2 regions of the Paenibacillus sp. 1781tsa1 genome follow, and region 2 is predicted to be linked to the other one. Evidence: riboswitches for the same ligand, from Rfam matches in the RefSeq annotation. Region 2 holds a riboswitch; the other holds the start of a gene.

Region 1 (9,366 bases), 4.9 Mb from region 2:
ACGCGCTTGCAGTGTGAGTACAAATCCACGCTTGCCGTTGCGGTCCGTTGTCTGGCCTACAATTCGGCCAGGAATTCGGCGCATATGAGGCTGGGATACGGCGAAATATCCGCATGTCGGACCGCCGAGTGAAGCGGCAATACCGAGGGGCTGCGCATCGCCAACGACGATGTCGGCACCCAGCTTGCCTGGGGCTTCCAGCAGACCCAGCGATAGCGGGTTAGCACTTACGACGAGCAGGCCTTTGTGCGCATGCACGAGGTCGGCAGCTTGCTTTACATTTTCCACGGCACCAAAGAAGTTTGGACTCTGAATCATGACAGCAGCGGTATCGTCCGATATGGCGGCTTGCAGGGCATCCCAGTCCGTGACTCCATCCTTATATCCGATCTCGACAATCTCCAGACGGAGTCCGTGCGCATATGCCTGCAGTACCTGACGGGCTTCCGGATGAACGGTGCGGGATACGATGAGCTGTTTGCGACGAGTTGCCGCTGCGACCAGATTCCCTGCTTCTGCAAAGGCTGTTGCTCCGTCATACATGCTGGCATTGGCCACAGCCATACCGGTTAATTCACAGATGTAGGACTGGAATTCGAAAATGGCCTGTAGTTCACCTTGGCTGATCTCAGGCTGATAAGGTGTGTAGGCAGTGTAGAACTCGGAACGGGAAATGACGTGATTGATGACGGAAGGAACATGATGATCGTATATGCCTGCGCCGAGGAAGCTGGCGTGTGTTTCGAAATTGGCGTTGGCACCAGCTTGCTTGGACATGTGACGTGTCAGTGCATATTCATCAAGTTTCGAGGATACGGGCAGCTCGCCCTGATAACGAATCTCTTTGGGAATGTCCTGGAACAGTTCCTCCAGCGAATCCACACCGATGGTTGCGAGCATGGCGCTCTGATCCTGCTCGGTCATGGGAATGTAACGGTGCTTGCTCATGCTTGATCAGCTCCTTGAGTAGGTGTCTTTGACGTTCGTGTCCGTTTATGAAAAGGGGTCTTTACGACCTCGGCTTTCAGTTTCTTACCTCGGATCTCAATCTCAAGCGGGGTTCCGAGCGCAGTGTATTTGCTGTCGATAAGGGCAAGCCCCAGATTACGCTTCAATGTAGGTGATTGCGTGCCTGTTGTCACTTCGCCAATCTGTACGCCTTCGGCGTAAATCGGATAGTGGGGGCGAGGGATACCGCGTTCCAGGACTTCGATGCCAACCAGCTTGCGGGCAGGCCCGTCATTTTTTTGCTGTAACAAGGCTTCATGTCCGATAAAAGGTCCGGCATTCAGCTTCACAAACATGCCAACACCAGCTTCGAGTGGAGAGATGGTTGCCGACAATTCCTGTCCGTATAGGGGAAGCTTTGCTTCAAAGCGCAATGTATCTCGGGCACCAAGTCCGGTTGGCACCAGTCCGTGACCTTCACCAGCTTGCATTAATCCATTCCAGACCACAGCGGCCTGATCTGCAGGAACATATAGTTCAAAGCCATCTTCGCCGGTATAACCGGTACGGGACAACAGCAATTTTGCTCCACAGACTTCGGCATCCTGCACAAAACGAAACGGTTCAATCGCCGATACATCTGTATCTGTAACTTTTCCGATAATATCTACAGCCAGTGGACCTTGCAGGGCGAGTAGCGCTGTCTGCTCCGAATCGTTGGTCATGCTCACGCCAGGGATCAAGTGCTCTTGCAGCCACGCCCAATCCTTGTCGATATTGGAGGCGTTAACGACGAGCATATAATGCTGATCTTCCAGCTTATACACGAGCAGGTCATCGACCACACCGCCATCTGGATAACACATCAAGGTGTACTGGGCTTGACCGGGGACCAGCGTGGTTACATCATTGGTGGTCATTTGTTGCAAAAAAGCTTCAGCCTGCTCACCCTGTACCGTGAATTCGCCCATATGGGATACATCAAACAGTCCAGCACGCTCACGTACCGCTTCATGTTCTTTCTGGATTCCGCTAAATTGCACCGGAAGCTCCCAGCCTCCAAAATCAATGCACCGTACGCCTTCATATTGCTGATATAGGGGGAAGAGTGGTGTTCTTAGCAAATTGGACATCAAATCACCTCGTCATGAGCCGTCAACCGGCCGGATATACAATCGTGGATCAATGAACCAGGGTATTTTTAAATTTTTCAGCTAGAGATCTTTCGTAGATAAGTATGGTAAGGCAGCTATGACAGCGCCGATCTGAATCCTGTTTTTCGTTTTTTGGGAAAAAGGAAAAGGACAGGCCAAAGAATCGGCATGCCAAGTAGCACGCTGTATTCTAAGGCTCTGTCCCTTGTACCTGAGAGTTACCCCGCTGAGTTGTGCAGCAGGTTTCCCCTTGGGTGATCATAACGCCCGCTCAGGGCGAATAGATGCTCTCCAGAGTTGCGTCCCGTAAAAGTCCTTTTGCCTGAGAGATTCACCCCCGCTTATCGGTGGTTTACTCCTTCGGCGTTACCTCATGTACATCCCGAATCGGGTGTCACGGGTAATCTCTCCCTTTACATTCATCCGCGGGTATAACATAGTCCAATAAACACATTTACTCCTCTCATTAAAACGTGAATCCACTGCCGATGTCAAGAACGATATCATAGATAATGATTAAAAACCGAATGTTTGATTTGGTTTTAATATTATTGTTCGTGTATTTATAAAGACTGCGCTTACTATTTGATTTTTTACCAGTATATGAAGAAAGAGTGAAATCCGGTTACAGGATTTTAAGGTGCTCAGTAAATAAATTGTAAGGTATCTTGACATTTGATTCAAAAATATCATACGCTATGTTCTGGGAAAAAGGTTAAAGGTCAAAGAACGCATGCACTCATTAATGAAAAGCGAGGCGGATATCGATGAGCGAATTGAAACGTGATTTCCTGTACAGTGAAGAGCACGAATGGGTGCAAACCGTAGGGGAGGATACTGTACGTATTGGCATTACCGAGTTCGCGCAGCATCAGCTGGGTGACATTGTGTTTGTGGAATTGCCTGACCTTGAATCCAATGTAAAAGCAGAAGACAGCATTGGAACGATCGAATCGGTCAAAACGGTCTCGGATTTGTTCTCTCCCGTCACCGGTTCAATTATTGCAGTGAATGATTCGTTGCAGGACTCACCTGAACTTGTGAACAGTTCTCCTTACGAGGAAGGCTGGATGATTGAGATCCGTGTTGAAGGAGATCTGACAGCAGCATTGTCTACATTGATGAATGCAGACGCGTATCGTAAACATACGGAAGAATAGTATCAACGAACTTGTACTTATTAACTTATATTTTATAACAAAATGTAATAAGCTTCATATTGTTTCGACCTGTGTGAGCCGGATGCTTGCACAGGTTTTTTGTGCTTTTCAAGAATGGTTTGGAATGCGGATTGAAGCTGATTGGGGATGTAAATCACCTGCTTGGACCAAACTATAGGTTGGAAAATGATTTTGGAAATGACAAAAGTCATAGGCAGGAAAAGCCTTGTGTACCAATGGGTTCAGCCATTATGCATCGGTTAAAACGATTACATAACCTAATGTTGTCATCATTGTTCATGACGAAAGTACGCTTTCATTTCATTGAACAGGAGAGCATTCTCGCTTAGGATTACAGCAGGGGAGAAATGATACCCCTTTCATAAGTCATAATCACTTGATCCAAGGAGGATAATACAATGAGTAATTTGGACCAATCGTCCAATTCCAAAGGTGGGCTACGGGTAGGTGTGCAGCGTTTTGGCCGATTCCTGAGTGGTATGGTCATGCCGAATATGGGAGCGTTCATCGCCTGGGGATTAATTACGGCCATGTTCATTCCAACAGGCTGGTTCCCTAACGGGACACTAGCACAGCTAGTCGATCCAATGATTAAATATTTGCTGCCACTGTTAATTGGTTACACCGGGGGTACGATGGTGCATGGTCAGCGTGGTGGTGTCGTAGGTGCCATTATGACCATCGGGGTCATCGTGGGTAGTGATATTCCGATGTTCCTCGGCGCCATGATTGCCGGACCACTGGCAGCATGGATCATCAAAAAGTTCGATAAATCCATTGAAGGTAAAGTTAAAGCTGGATTTGAAATGCTGGTTAATAACTTCTCAGCCGGTATTATTGGCGGGATCTTGGGGATTATTGCTCTACTGGGCATCGGGCCTGCTGTAGAAGCGATTAGCAAAGTATTGTCTGCCGGAGTACAAGGTCTGATGAATCTGGGCTTGCTACCGCTGGTCAACCTGATTATTGAACCAGGTAAAGTATTGTTCCTGAACAATGCAATCAACCACGGGATTCTGACACCAATTGCAACAGATCAAGCAAGAGAATTAGGGCAATCTGTATTATACATGCTTGAATCGAACCCGGGTCCTGGACTTGGTATCTTGCTTGCTTACTGCTTCTTTGGACGCGGAATGGCCAAATCTTCTGCACCAGGTGCCGTTATCATTCATTTCTTCGGGGGAATTCATGAGATCTACTTCCCTTACATTTTGATGAGACCAATTCTGATTCTTGCCGCAATCGCGGGTGGCGTTGCAGGTACATTAACATTCATGCTCACCGGAGCAGGACTTGTTTCGGCACCATCACCGGGCAGTATTATCGCGTATTTCCTCTTAACACCAAAAGGTGGATACCTGCCGATGCTCGCAGGGGTGCTTGTAGCAGCAGTTGTTTCTTTCTTGATTGCAGCAGTGTTGCTGAAAACGGGTAAACAAAAGGACGAAGATCTGGAGTCCGCATCCAGTCGGATGAAAGACATGAAGAGTCAAGGAACCGTTCCAAATGCTGGCATTACGGCTAATCATCGTGAAGCAGACAGAGCCGCAGATACAACTCCTTCTACAGTGAAAACAGATGTGAAGAAGATTGTCTTCTCCTGTGATGCAGGCATGGGGTCGAGTGCCATGGGTGCTTCCATTCTACGCAAGAAGATGAAGGCAGAGGGGATTGACGTTACTGTGACCAATACGGCTATCAGTGATATCCCTCCGGATGCAGATGTGGTAATCACACAACAAATATTAACGGATCGTGCCCGCTCTGTTGCGCCGAACGCAGAACATATATCCATCGACAACTTCCTAAAAAGCCCGGAATACGATGCGCTCGTTGAACGTCTAAAGTAATTGCGCGCATTCGTTTTCCCTGAGCCGGAGGCCGAGATATGAGTATTACCAAAAGACAACGTGAAATCGTGGAGTTTCTGCTGGAGCATCCACATGAAGTCACTGCCGGTGAAATCGCCGTTGAAGTCAAGGTCAGTACCCGAACGGTTCACCGGGAGCTGCAGATGATTGAACAATGGCTTGAACCTTTGGGCATGAGGCTGGAAAAAAAATCAGGAACCGGTATCCGAATTGATGCCAGTTCCGATGATCTGGCTGTATTGCGCCAGCAACTAGAGGGTAAAGAATATGTAGAGTTTACGCCGGAAGAGCGTAAGCTCTTCATGCTTTGCATCCTGCTTGATGAAGCGGAGCCTGTAAAGTTACTCGCTCTGGCTTCGGATCTAAAAGTGACCGTATCCACCGTAACCACGGATCTGGATGATCTGGAGTCACGGATTCGTCAGGCGGGACTGAAGCTGGTTCGCAGACGTGGATATGGCGTCAAGATTAACGGGAGTGAGACGATTCATCGCACAGCCATAGCCGCACTTGCTTTGGAATTTCTGGATGAATCCGACCTGTTCGGAAGACAACCTGAACAAGGCGGCTCCATCGTAAACCAAAAATTGCTGGATATGATTGGACACGGTGATGTGCTTACGATCGAAAATGCGTTATGGCAACCAGATATCGAATGGCTGGAGAACATCCCGGAACGCCAATACATGAAGCTGCTGATTCAATTATCCGTCGCAATTGTACGTATTCGTAAAGGCTTCGGCATTGGCCGTATTTCTCCACGAGAGAACACGGAAGATGCAGCTGCTGAGCAGGATGAGATAAAGGTTCCGCCATATATGGCTTCCCGCTTATGTGGTGTGTTATCGACCCAGCTGGGGCTGACATTCTCCCAAGATGAGCAAGCTTATTTTCACAGACTATTAGTTGAGACAGAGCAGCGGATTCACTCTTCGCGGCTGCTGCCAATAGACGACTTGATTTTACTGGACAGGGTACATTCACTGATTGATCAGATGCAGGCGAGAACGCATTACACCTTTCATGAGGATCGATTGCTTCGTGAAGGTCTGCTTGGTCATATGCAACCTGTTATGGAGCGAATTGAAGGGCAACAGATCATTCGTAATCCGCTACTGCAGCAGATTCGCAAAGATTATGACTCCCTGTTCGAAGAGGTCAAACAATCTGTGGGGCAAGCTTGGCCAGGCACAGACGTTCCGGATGAGGAGATTGGTTTCTTGGTCATGCACTTTGGGGCTTCCATCGAGAGGTTACGTACATTGAAACGGGAGATCAGGGCGATCATCGTGTGTACAAGCGGAATTGGATCATCACGCATGCTATCCAGCCGATTGTCCAAGGAGATTCCCGAGATTCGAATCATGGATAGCGTGTCCTGGTATGAAGCTGCCCGGATACCTACAGATCAATATGATCTGGTGTTATCGACGGTCGATCTGCCGATGGATGAGCATCAGTATTACAAAGTGAGTCCACTGCTTACGGCAGAAGAGAGCGAACGTCTGCGTCATTTTATCCGAACAACAACATTACAACGACAGCATAATAAGCCCCGTGAAGCAGAGGTTCAGACAACAAGTCGTTACTCGGACCCTGATGGAATGGAAGCTATTTTAGTTGAAATCGTCCGAATTATTGGCAAGTTTCAGGTGTACCCGCTGGATAATCAGGATATCGGGTTCTATAAAACGGTGTATGCGATGTGCAACGTACTCCATGGTTCTGGTGTGTTGAAGGAACCAGAGGAGATCGCAAAACGGTTGGAGGCACGTGAAGCAGTGGGGAGTCAGAAGATTCCCGGCACAAGACTTGCACTGTTTCATACACGAAGTGAGGGGATATACAGGCCGTCTATCAGTCTGTTTCAGCTCACGGAGCCACTCCTTCGTACGCCGGATGATCCGGCTGGAGTTACCCATGTTCTTTTGATGCTGGGTCCTCGAGAATTATCCAAGGAAAGCCTGGAGGTTCTCAGTGAGATTAGCGCTCTGTTATTGCAGGAAGAAATGATTACATTACTGGAAAAGGGAATCAGGGATGAACTCATTCATTACCTGTCCCAGGAACTTGTTGGATTTTATCGTAGTAAAACCGAAATTGGAGGTCAACCATTATGAGTATGTTAACAACAGATAAAGTCATCATGAATGCGACGGCTCAGGACAAATACGAAGCGATTCGCATGGCAGGGCAGATTCTGAAGGATGCGGGACATATTACCGCTGATTACATTGAGAAGATGATCGAACGTGAAGAGATTGTCTCGACCTATGTAGGGAACGGCCTGGCTATTCCGCATGGTACGAAGGAATCCAAAGCTTTCATTTTATCCACAGGTATCTCTGTCATTCAGTATCCACAGGGTGTTGATTTTGGCGAAGAAAAGGCTTATATGGTCATTGGTATCGCGGCTCAAGGCGGGGAACATATGGAGATCCTGACTAGCATCGCGGTGATCTGTGCTGAGGATGAGAACATGGAGGCCCTGCGTCTCGCGAAAACAGCCGAAGAAGTTATCGCTATTCTGGAAAGTGAAATGGAGCTATGAAGGCCCTACACTTTGGCGCAGGTAACATTGGACGCGGGTTTATCGGATTAATCCTCTCCCGGGCAGGGTATGAGGTGATTTTTTCAGACGTGAATCAGACCTTGGTAACCGCTCTCCAGCAACGGGGGCAGTATACGGTGGAACTGGCTAACGAGAGCAAGGATCAGGAGACTGTCACAGGCGTAAATGCAATCGATGGAACCCAGCTGGAGACGGTTGCCCAAACCGTTGTGGAAGCTGATCTGATCACAACCGCAGTGGGTGTGGGCGTACTGAAACATATTGCACCAGGTATTGCGAAGGGACTTGAAAAAAGACTGAATTCCGGTCCTGCACAAAACGCTCTTCACATTATTGCTTGCGAGAACGCAATTGGAGCAAGTACACAATTGAAAGAGCATGTATATGCTCTGCTCAATGATGAGACACGTTCCCTTGCGGATCAGTATGTTTATTTTCCAGATTCGGCCGTAGACCGGATCGTGCCTATTCAGCATCATGAAGATCCTCTGCATGTACAGGTGGAACCTTTTTACGAGTGGGTGGTGGATCGTTCCCAGATGGCACCTGCATTCAAACCGGTTGAGGGCATTCTATATGTCGATGATCTGGAGCCGTATATCGAACGGAAGCTGTTCACGGTTAATACAGGACACTGCGTTGCAGCATATATCGGTCATGTACACGGGTATGACACGATTCAGAAGGCTATTGCCGACGAGAGAGTGAAATCGATTGTCTACGGTGCTTTGCAGGAAACCGGAAAAGTTCTGGTGAAGCGTTTTACATTTAACCCTGAAGAGCATGAGCAGTATATTGTCAAAATATTGGGACGGTTCGTCAACCCGTATCTCACCGATGAGGTTACTCGTGTTGGTCGTTCCCCACTGCGCAAATTGTCTCCGAATGATCGTCTGGTTCGCCCGGCCCTTCAGGCCTATGCGGATGGAACCGAAACGACCTATCTGGCTATGGGCATGGCAGCAGCCTGCAAGTTCGATGTATCCGATGATCCGGAAGCAGTTGAACTTCAGGACATGATTCGCCAGAAGGGAATTACAGCTGCGCTCCACCATTATACATCCATGGATGAGCATCATCCGGTGCTTGAACAGGCTGTTGCCCAGTATAACCAAATGTAAGAGCAGTGGTAGCCAGCTAACAGTATAGATGAGGCATAATGAAGAAGAGCCATACAGTTGTTAACTGTGTGGCTCTTCTTTGGGTTGGCGTTTGTCGGCATATTCATCCAAACAGCGTTGACATATGCACGATTTTCGGCGCTGTTCTGCCGGAATGCGGTCGAATACACCTTCGGGGAAAGTAGCCCGGTTACACCAACATTCCGAATGAGGACGTCCTGCCGCATAGAAACAGCGATTAGCTTCGCCGCATAACGGGCAGACAAGAACATCGATAGGGATGTGCTCTTGATTGTCTTGTTCTGCAGACATGGGTTCTTCCCTCCCTGTGGAATAGCTACGAGCTGAAGTTGAACATACTGGTCCCAGTATAACAGAAATGCGCCGGTGATCATGGAATTCACGATACATATCAATACCATTTCACTAGATCTGTTTCACCATTGACTATTCTTCCGGCGGTAATTCGATCTGTAGGCCTTCCACATGTTTGCGTCCCATCAACTTACGTTTCTT
Region 2 (9,366 bases):
TGCCGTGTTCTATCAGATTTTCCCTGAACGATTCGCGAACGGCAACCCGGATATTAGTCCGGAAAAGGTGGAACCGTGGGGTGGCGAGCCAACCCCTTTCAATTTCTTTGGCGGTGACCTTCAGGGCGTGATCGACCATCTGGATTATATCAGCGATCTTGGCATTAATGCGATCTACTTCACCCCCATCTTCGAAGCCACCACCAACCACAAATACGATACCGAAGACTACCTGCGGGTAGATCGGCATTTTGGTGACGCAGATACCGTGAAGAGACTGGTCGAGCTGTGCCATGCACGTGGAATTCGCGTATTGCTGGATGCTGTGTTCAACCATTCCGGGAAGACGTTTGCGCCGTTTGTGGATGTTCAGAAGAACGGAGAACAATCCAAATACAAGGACTGGTTCCATGTACATGAATTCCCGCTGGACGTGAAAGACGGCATTCCTACGTATGAGACCTTCGGATTCGAAGCACACATGCCTAAGTTGAATACGGAGAATCCCGAGGTTAAGGCATATCTGCTGGAGGTTGCCGAGTACTGGATCAAGGAAGTGGGTGCGGACGGATGGCGGCTGGATGTTGCCGACGAAGTGGATGATGCCTTCTGGCGTGATTTCCGCCGTGTAGTCAAAGCCGCTAATCCGGATGCCTATATTCTGGGCGAAGTATGGAACGAGTCCTCCTCTTGGCTTCAAGGCGACCAGTTCGATGCGTCCATGAACTATCCGTTTACCGATGCCGTGAATGCTTTCTTTGTGAAAAACACAATGCACGCCGAACAGTTCGCGAACTCCATCGGTCGGCAATTATCCCGTTACCCGCTTCAGGCCAGCGAAGTAGCATTCAACTTGCTGGACAGCCACGATACCCCGCGGCTTCTCACGCTGTGTGAAGGCGACCAGCGCAAGATGAAGCTGGCTGCGTTATTCCAGTTCAGTTACATGGGCGCGCCGTGCATCTACTACGGAGACGAGATTGGAATGGACGGCGAGCATGATCCGGGCTGCCGTAAATGCATGGAATGGGATGAAGCGAAGCAGGACCGTGAGCTGTTCGACTTTTATCAGAAACTGATCTCCCTGCGTCATGCTCATCCTGCCCTCCGTGCAGAAGGCACCGTTCGTTTCCTGCAGGCTCGTCCCGATGGCAGCCAATTGGTATTCGAGCGGCAAAATGAGGAGGAACGTATTCTGATTCTGTTCAATCGGTCCGAAGAGACGGCTATTGTCGAACTGGAGTCAGGAGACGGGGATTGGACCGAGCTATTCGGTGGAAACCATCGTACCGCCAAGGATGATGGCGTGCTTGCCATTGAATTACCTGCGTATGGATATGCCGTACTAAGTACTAGTCTCACATAAACATCAAGCTATATATGCTTTTATGCAAGACAGGACAGGAGTGCACTTTATCGGAATATAAAAAATCAAATAGGCGCTTACAGACCTGTTCCGGATCTGATGAGTGCCTATTTGACTTTGACGTTAATTATTAGGGCCATGGTTATTCTGCCTGAACCAGCTGTTCCTTGAGCAACTGGATGGTAGCCTCATATTGTACAAGCCCCACTTGCAGACACAGACGCTGTGCAGGAGAAATACGCTCACCGAATTCTTCCATCTGGCGCTGAAGTTCAGCATATAACATTTCCTTTCGCTTCAACTGGGTCGAGATCCACCCCGTTACGGTATCTTCATCCGCCAACTCTCCGAAGTACAAACGCATCAGAAAATCAGAACGAAATACCTCAGCTTCCAAAGGACTCATTAAATAGGCGTGAAATTGCGCTGCTCCTTCAGGGGTCAATGAATACACGTTCTTATCAGGTTTCCCTTCCTGCTTCACTGATTCCTTAGTCAGCAATCCTGACTTTTCCATCTTCGCAAGTGTAGGATATATGGTGCCAAAGCTGGCATCAAAGAAAAATGAAAAATATTGTTCAAAGTACTGCTTGATCTCGTATCCGGAACTTGGCTGATTGTGCAGTATTCCGAGGATGACATGCTGCGTGTTCATCGGTGTACCGCTCCTTTCCATTCCCCTTAACGTATCACAATCAGTACCCCTTGTTCAATGATCAGATGACGAAACGGTTGCTTTTAGAGCGACCGGCACAGCAACAGGCTGGTTCTCCCTACGAGGTTCAGAACGTGCCGGGCCGGAGCGTCTGATCCAGGTGCAAAGTGCACCCAAAGTCAGTGTTACTCCGCCGATTACGGCGAGCAACATCGCATCTCGGCCGATCCCGTTTCCTCCGAGCACAAGGTTCATCATCCCCTCTACGGCATAAGTCGCTGGCAGATAATGACCGATAAATTGGTAGAACTCAGGCATTACATCTCGCGGAATCGTTGATCCCGAGGACAGCATCAATAGAGGCAACAGAGCACTGTTTAACCAAGCCCCAGCATTGCCAAGCAACTGCAGGCTCAACTGAGCCATGAATAGAAAAGATATGGTGATTAGTAACTGGAACAGCCATAACATGAACCAACCGTCTGCTGACGATACCCCCATAATTTGCATCATCCCCGATCCAACGAGCGAAACGATAAATGCCGCACCAAGATTAACGATGTTACGTGCCCAGAAGCGCTCCCACTTCCCTGCCCTGCCACTCAATTCACCAGAAACTTTCTGCAGATTCATGCCAAGCAACATCGCTCCGGTAAACGTAGCCGTTACAATCAACATCGGTACCATGGAAAAGGAAAAATTATCAACAGGGTTTAGTCGCACCACCTCAGCCTCCACGCGTGAGGATAACCCCAGCGCCAACCCATCGGCCTGATCGGCAGGCATACCGGACTGATTCAGCACTCCGCGAATGCTATTCTGTTGTACTTCACGATTCAATGTCGCTGTAACCTGTGCGGCTACGTTCTGCATCACACTTTTCACGGTAGCCACGTTCGATTCGTTCATCACATAATTGACTGCCACCGTCTTCGACAAGTCTCCTGTCTGCTGCATAAAACCGGATGGAATCTCAATGATCATGTATACTTCCCTGTCCGTTAACAGTTGTCTCGCTTCTTCCATCGATTCGGATGGTATGATCTCGAAATCCAGCCCTGCTGCCAAAGACTCCGCCACTGGCTCAGCTGCCACCCCATCTTCATTCACGATCGTGACAGCCAACTCAGTCATTCTTTCATTAACCCGATCGTATCCGCTAAGCCAGATGATGTTAAAGAAAACCTGAAATAGCACTGCCGTAATTAGACCCACAATAGTCGCTCCATTTTTCAAAAACAGCAGACTCGTTCGGATAATTCCTTTCATTTTAACCATCTCCTTTAGTTTTGTTTCGCTCTTTTATATATCGTATTGATATATGACAATTGTTAATATATCAATACGATATATAAAACGTCAATATGTTTTTATTTTGTTTGTTGTAAAAGACAAAAATAGCCGATACAAATCTTCACCAGGAAGAGTTTGTATCGGCCTTTCGTATCATGCAAAGAGCGCTGCATCACCTTTAATAATCAAGACTAAGGACTACATGAGATAGCGTTAAGTTAGATTTAATTCATACCGATTCTATTACGCCTTAGGTTCTACGTCATTTTCATTTTCAGTCGCGGACTCCGTCTCAGGCTCTGCACGCTTTGCCTTCGGTTTAGCCAGCTTCTGCATCATTTTGCGGCCAGTTGGTGTCTGGGCCAGTCCGCCTTGGGCCGTCTCCCGGTGGCGGCTCGGCATCGCACTGCCTACTTCCAGCATAACGTCAATGACTTCATCTGACGGAATGGCACTACGCACTCCGGCCAATGCCATGTCGGCCGCAGCCAGTGCCGTGACGGCACCCAGTCCGTTACGGACGATGCACGGAATTTCAACGAGGCCTGCGACCGGATCGCAGATAAGGCCCAGTGTATTTTTTAACGCCAGGCCTACGGCATGAACGACCTGCTCCGGTGTACCTCCACGCAGTTCAACCATGGCACCCGCAGCCATGCCGATCGCGGAACCCACTTCTGCCTGACAGCCACCTTCCGCACCAGAGATAAATGAATTGTTGGCAATGACATAACCAATCGCCCCTGCACAGAACAACCCGTTCACCAGATGTTCGTCCGTCCAGCCAAATCGCTCCTGTGAGCTGATAAACACACCAGGGATGATGCCGCAGGAACCGGCTGTTGGTGTTGCGACAATCCGGCCCATGGAGGCATTCACTTCAGATACACACAGGGCATACGCCATGGCAAGTGCGGAAGCATCACCAGAGCAAGTCTCACCCTTGCGAATGTACTCGGCCATTCTTTTACCGTCTCCACCCGTTAATCCACTGCGTGATGTGGTATCTTCCGTTAACCCTTTACGTACCGCTTCCTTCATCACCTGATAATATTCAGACATCTGCTTCACAACATCCGCTTCCGGTGTATTGGTCTCCTGAACCTGCTCCTCGATCATCAGTTGAGCAATCGTTTTGGATTCCGCTGTACAGATCGTATTCAGTTCGTGTAAATGTTTAAATCGCATCCGAATCAACTCCTCTCTTCAAATCGATGACACGAATGTCCAGTACATGATCCAGCTCCTTCAGACGCTTGAGCATATCCGGATTCGGCACGCCGTCCATCTCCATCGCAGTAAGCGCTTCGCCATCACGGGCTTTCCGGTCCACCTGCATATACCCGATGTTAACCCCGGATGAACTGATCGTGGACGTTACCGAGGCGAGCACTCCTGCTTTGTCCGCATGTCGCAGAACGAGTGTCGGAAACTCACCACTAATCTGAACACGAAAATCATTCATCGCATGCACCGATACACTACCACCACCAATAGAAGCACCGATTAAGGAACATGTACGTCCTTCATGCCACAACTCAATTTTGACCGTATTGGGATGAGGAGCAGGCAGGCCGCTTGTATAAAACTCAACCTCCATGCCCGCTTCCTCTGCGTATTGCTCTGCATCCGGGATACGTGGATCGTCTGTGACATAGTCCAAAAGACCACCGATCAGTGCCAGATCTGTTCCGTGCCCCTGATACGTATCAGCGAATGAACCGTATAGTGTCAGCCGGGCACGTTCAGGCGTACAACCTAGCCACTGACGAGCGATTCTTCCCAGCCTTGCTGCTCCAGCTGTATGTGAACTTGAAGGCCCCGTCATCGACGGACCAATAATTGAGAAAACATCTTTAAATCGCACCTTATAACCCTCCAATTGTATTCGTCATTTGCATCCAGATCCCATGCCATAATGTTCCTTTATTACTGAATGATGACATCAAAAAAGGACAGAAGAAGGCCTCAGGCCCTCTCTCTGTCCTCGATACCTGAGAGTTTCACGATTCAGCAGTGTCTCACGACAAGGTGCATGGCCTGCAATTGCAGACAAGTCACCGGACTGACTGATCATATACCCCTTGGGTGGCGCAGTTCGCGCACTCTCCAGAGTTGCGTCCAACGATGGTACATTTACCTGAGAGATTAACCACTGGGCTGGGTGCGCAGCAGCTTGCTCCTTCGGTGCCTGAACAATAGCCATTTTGGTCGGCTAACTCAGGTCTCTCCCGCTCGTTATCATCCGCTGTATGGAACCATTCTGAGCGTATGTCAGAACAGTAATGGAAATTGTTCATTCTTCTTCATTAAGATTAATCGACCGGAAGATCAGTGTCAACAAACTTAACGATATCTTTGGATGTATTTCCTTCATTTTCGATTGAACCGATGAAAACCAGAATATTTTGTCAGATTTCATCACATTAATACGATAAAAAGAACTTTTAAACAGCTTATTTCATTTTCCTTCAATTCATAAAGCGCTTACTACTATTTATGATAATGTCCACGAAACTGTTCGGGTATTCAGGCAACCATATCTTTGAGCTACACTATTCATAGCCCTTAAGGATCTGCACACCCGGATTATAAATCACAGTTCGTAGAAGATACTCTCGTTCTGTACATATGGTCTGCAATACTTGCTACATAGCTTCGGCATGCGATCTTTCATCCATTCGTGCCTAGACTCGTTCGCCATCTGAAAAGCATAATAACCAAGTGTAAAGATCAACATGAACCCTTCCATTAATCGTATATCACGATCCGTCAGTGGTGCGATCTTTTTTGTGTATCCGGATAAGAATATGTCACGTTCCTCCCGATTGAACATAAGCGCTGCCCCTCCGGCATCGAAAAGATAATAACCATAACCGTGTAGACAAAAATCAATCATGGACATTCCCTGATCCGTTATCAGCAGATTATTGCGAGTAATATCCCCATGAATGATTCCCCATGTCCCCGCCTGCTGTGGGTACGTTGCTAGCTGCTCGTTAATGTTCTCAAACGTCTCCCGAAGCAGATTGAAGTCTTCCGTTGTAAAAATTCCCAATCGGACACCTTCCTCCAGCTGCCCTAGCATGACCAAATTCTCAGGGATATTGCCATATGTCGGCCGTACCTTTGTTCGATCTGTCTGATTCTGCACACGCCCATACTGATGAAGCATCTGTAGTTGCGCACCAAGATCATATATCTGCTCTGTTGTCAGGCGTTCTCCCTGCTGGATGTCCCTGCCCTCAATCCACTCCAGTACTGTACAGCAGATTTCTTTACCTGCTTCACTTGTCCATAACGTGACCCAATCTCCCGATACATTGCGTACCGGATGTTGTACGCGTAATGCTGTCGTTGCATTTAACTCATGAAGCAGGTTCATCTCTGCCTCCAGTGCAGGAGGCGTGTGCTGAATGCCTGACATACTTGCATATGCAGCTTGATGGATACGCAGCAGATACTTCTGCCCGCTTGCTTCATCAACGACATGATACGTCAGGTTCTCATTGTGACGAATATAAGAAACGACAGGTTTTTCAATCGTGTAATTCTGTATGATATCGGTTGCCATGTGGTCATAAGACCTCTGATTCGTAGTGATTATCAACATCTCCTTCGAAGTTGTGTAAACGCTCTCTTATTACTGAATATCGTAGCATAATGTTTATCCCGCATACAGAAAATTCCACTAAAATTATAAATTAAAAAAAGCACAACTCCCGAACAAGCGTCCAGGCATTGTGCTTCTTTTGTCTCTATTTATTTCTTCATTTCTCTGTCTGTTGCCCTATGTGACACTCCATGATCCAATTAACCAAAACGACCCATAATGTATTCTTGGGTCAAGCGATTGTCCGGGTTCGTGAAGATATGCTCTGTATCCCCGTGCTCAATCATGCTTCCCAGATAGAAGTAAGCTGTATAATCCGAAATACGTGCTGCCTGCTGCATGTTATGGGTAACAATAACAATCCGCAGCTCCTTCTTGAGCTCGGTAATCAATTCTTCAACTTTACCCGTGGATACCGGGTCAAGTGCAGATGCAGGCTCATCGAGCAGCAGAATCTGCGGATCAACAGACAGGGCGCGGGCGATACATAGACGCTGCTGTTGTCCACCTGAGAGAGACAGGGCTGATTCATTCAGCCTGTCTTTCACTTCGTCCCAGAGCGCAGCACGACGCAAGCTTTTTTCCACAATCTCATCCAGTGCCTTCTTACTCTTCGTACCACGGTAGCGGGGGCCAAACGCGATATTGTTGTAGATGGACTTGTGAAAAGGATTTGGCTTCTGCCACACCATGCCAATCTTCTGGCGAAGCTTGATTACATCGGTTCCAGGCTCATTCAGATCGTTACCGTCCATCCAGATATGTCCCTCTGTGCGGGAACCGGCAATCTCGTCGTTCATTCGGTTAAGCGACCGTAGGAACGTAGATTTACCGCAGCCAGACGGCCCGATAAGCGCCGTTACGCTCGCTTCGGGAAATGTGAGACTGATCTGCTTGACCGCCTGAAAATGTCCATAATATATGCTTAACTGTTCCGTACCAAAAGGTATGGCCATGTTGGTTCCTCCTTATTTCGAAGCTGTCATGCGGCGGAATACAACCCGACCGATCCAGCGTGCACTTAGATTGAACGCCAGCACGAGAATGACAAGCACGGCGGATGCCCCTGCTGCCACTTCTTTGGAATCCGGGCCAATGCCTTCACTATTCACTTTCCAGATATGAACAGCAAGTGTTTCTGCCGGACGGAAAGGATTAAGTGGTGATCTTGGACTCGTCGGATTCCAATCTGTAAAGTCCAGTGGCGGACTACTCATACCTGCGGTGAACATCAACGCGGCCGCCTCACCAAAGATCCGGCCCGATGCCAGAATCGTACCCGTAATCAAACTCGGCAATGCCACAGGCAGCAGAATGGAAGTGATAATCTTCCACTTGGACAATCCAAGTGCCAGACCTGCTTCCTTCTGTTCCTTCGGAACGGCCCGGAAAGCCTGCTCCGTTGTCCGCACCATCAGTGGCAAGTTAAAGATCGCCAGAGCCAAGGCACCCGAGATCAGAGAGAAACCAAGACCAAATTGATTGACTAGCAACAAGAGACCAAACAAACCGATAACGATGGAAGGGAATGATGACAACACTTCAACGACAAGACGAATGAAGCTGGTAATCTTGCCTGGCTTGGCGTATTCCGCCATGTAAATTCCGCCGCCCCATCCGAGTGGGATGGTCACAATTAATGTCAGGACAAGCAAGAATATAGAGTTAAAGAGCTGTGGACCAATCCCGCCGCCACCCTTAAGCAACTGTGGTGCACTCGTCAGGAAGTTCCAGCTAATATGTCCAATTCCTCTATACATGATGAAGCCAAGCAGACCGAGCAATATAATAACAATGAACAGGGCCAATACAACGATAACGGATGTTGCAATCTTATCTACCGTCTTTGCCTTCATTTTCATACCCGGTTCCTCCTCTCAAGCAGGCGAACCAGAATGACGAAGACAAATGTCATCACCAGCAGGACAAGCGCCATACTCCACAGTGCATTGTTATGAACAGAACCCATCGTGGTGTTACCCATGCTGAGTGTAATTACACTTGTTAATGTTGAAGCCGATTCGAGCAAGGATGTTGGAACATGCGGTGCATTACCGATAACCATCTGCACAGCAAGGGCCTCACCAAAAGCACGAGCCATACCCAAAACGACACCTGTCAACAAAGCTGGCAAAGTCGTTGGAATGATGACACGGTAGATGGTTTGCCAGCGAGTGGCACCCAGTGCGTACGAGGATTCACGCAATCCTTTTGGCAAAGCAGACAACGCATCTGCCATAATACTTGTCACCGTAGGAAGAATCATTACCGCGAGAACAAGACATCCGGCTGCAATCCCGACGCCTGTTCCACCAAAGATACTGCGCAGCAAAGGTACGATGACACTCAGACCGATAAATCCGTACACAACGGACGGAATTCCAGACAAGAGCTCAATCGCGGGCTGCAATATCTTTTTCCCTTTACCCGGTACAATCT

The links. Region 2 has a riboswitch for glycine ahead of sdaAB (L-serine ammonia-lyase, iron-sulfur-dependent subunit beta). Riboswitches for the same ligand answer to the same signal wherever they lie in the genome.
Region 1: it holds a riboswitch for glycine, as region 2 does, so the genes downstream of both, gcvT (glycine cleavage system aminomethyltransferase GcvT) here and sdaAB (L-serine ammonia-lyase, iron-sulfur-dependent subunit beta) in region 2, are expected to answer to the same signal.

Annotation. Positions count from the first base shown of each region.
Region 1 covers NZ_JAMYWY010000001.1:5,373,540-5,382,905, reverse strand. The annotation lists gene gcvPA (aminomethyl-transferring glycine dehydrogenase subunit GcvPA) at 1-948, opposite strand, end outside; gene gcvT (glycine cleavage system aminomethyltransferase GcvT) at 945-2,081, opposite strand; glycine riboswitch at 2,299-2,399, opposite strand; glycine riboswitch at 2,403-2,525, opposite strand; gene gcvH (glycine cleavage system protein GcvH) at 2,870-3,262, shown strand; gene NKT06_RS24200 (PTS mannitol transporter subunit IIBC) at 3,682-5,136, shown strand; gene NKT06_RS24195 (BglG family transcription antiterminator) at 5,175-7,277, shown strand; gene NKT06_RS24190 (PTS mannitol transporter subunit IIA) at 7,274-7,708, shown strand; gene NKT06_RS24185 (mannitol-1-phosphate 5-dehydrogenase) at 7,705-8,850, shown strand; gene NKT06_RS24180 (cysteine-rich CWC family protein) at 8,911-9,162, opposite strand; gene NKT06_RS24175 (endonuclease MutS2) at 9,298-9,366, opposite strand, start outside.
Region 2 covers NZ_JAMYWY010000001.1:505,705-515,070, reverse strand. The annotation lists gene NKT06_RS02470 (alpha-glycosidase) at 1-1,366, shown strand, start outside; gene NKT06_RS02465 (PadR family transcriptional regulator) at 1,509-2,021, opposite strand; gene NKT06_RS02460 (YhgE/Pip domain-containing protein) at 2,076-3,290, opposite strand; gene sdaAA (L-serine ammonia-lyase, iron-sulfur-dependent, subunit alpha) at 3,558-4,502, opposite strand; gene sdaAB (L-serine ammonia-lyase, iron-sulfur-dependent subunit beta) at 4,492-5,181, opposite strand; glycine riboswitch at 5,294-5,429, opposite strand; glycine riboswitch at 5,434-5,558, opposite strand; gene NKT06_RS02445 (phosphotransferase enzyme family protein) at 5,911-6,888, opposite strand; gene pstB (phosphate ABC transporter ATP-binding protein PstB) at 7,128-7,883, opposite strand; gene pstA (phosphate ABC transporter permease PstA) at 7,896-8,783, opposite strand; gene pstC (phosphate ABC transporter permease subunit PstC) at 8,786-9,366, opposite strand, start outside.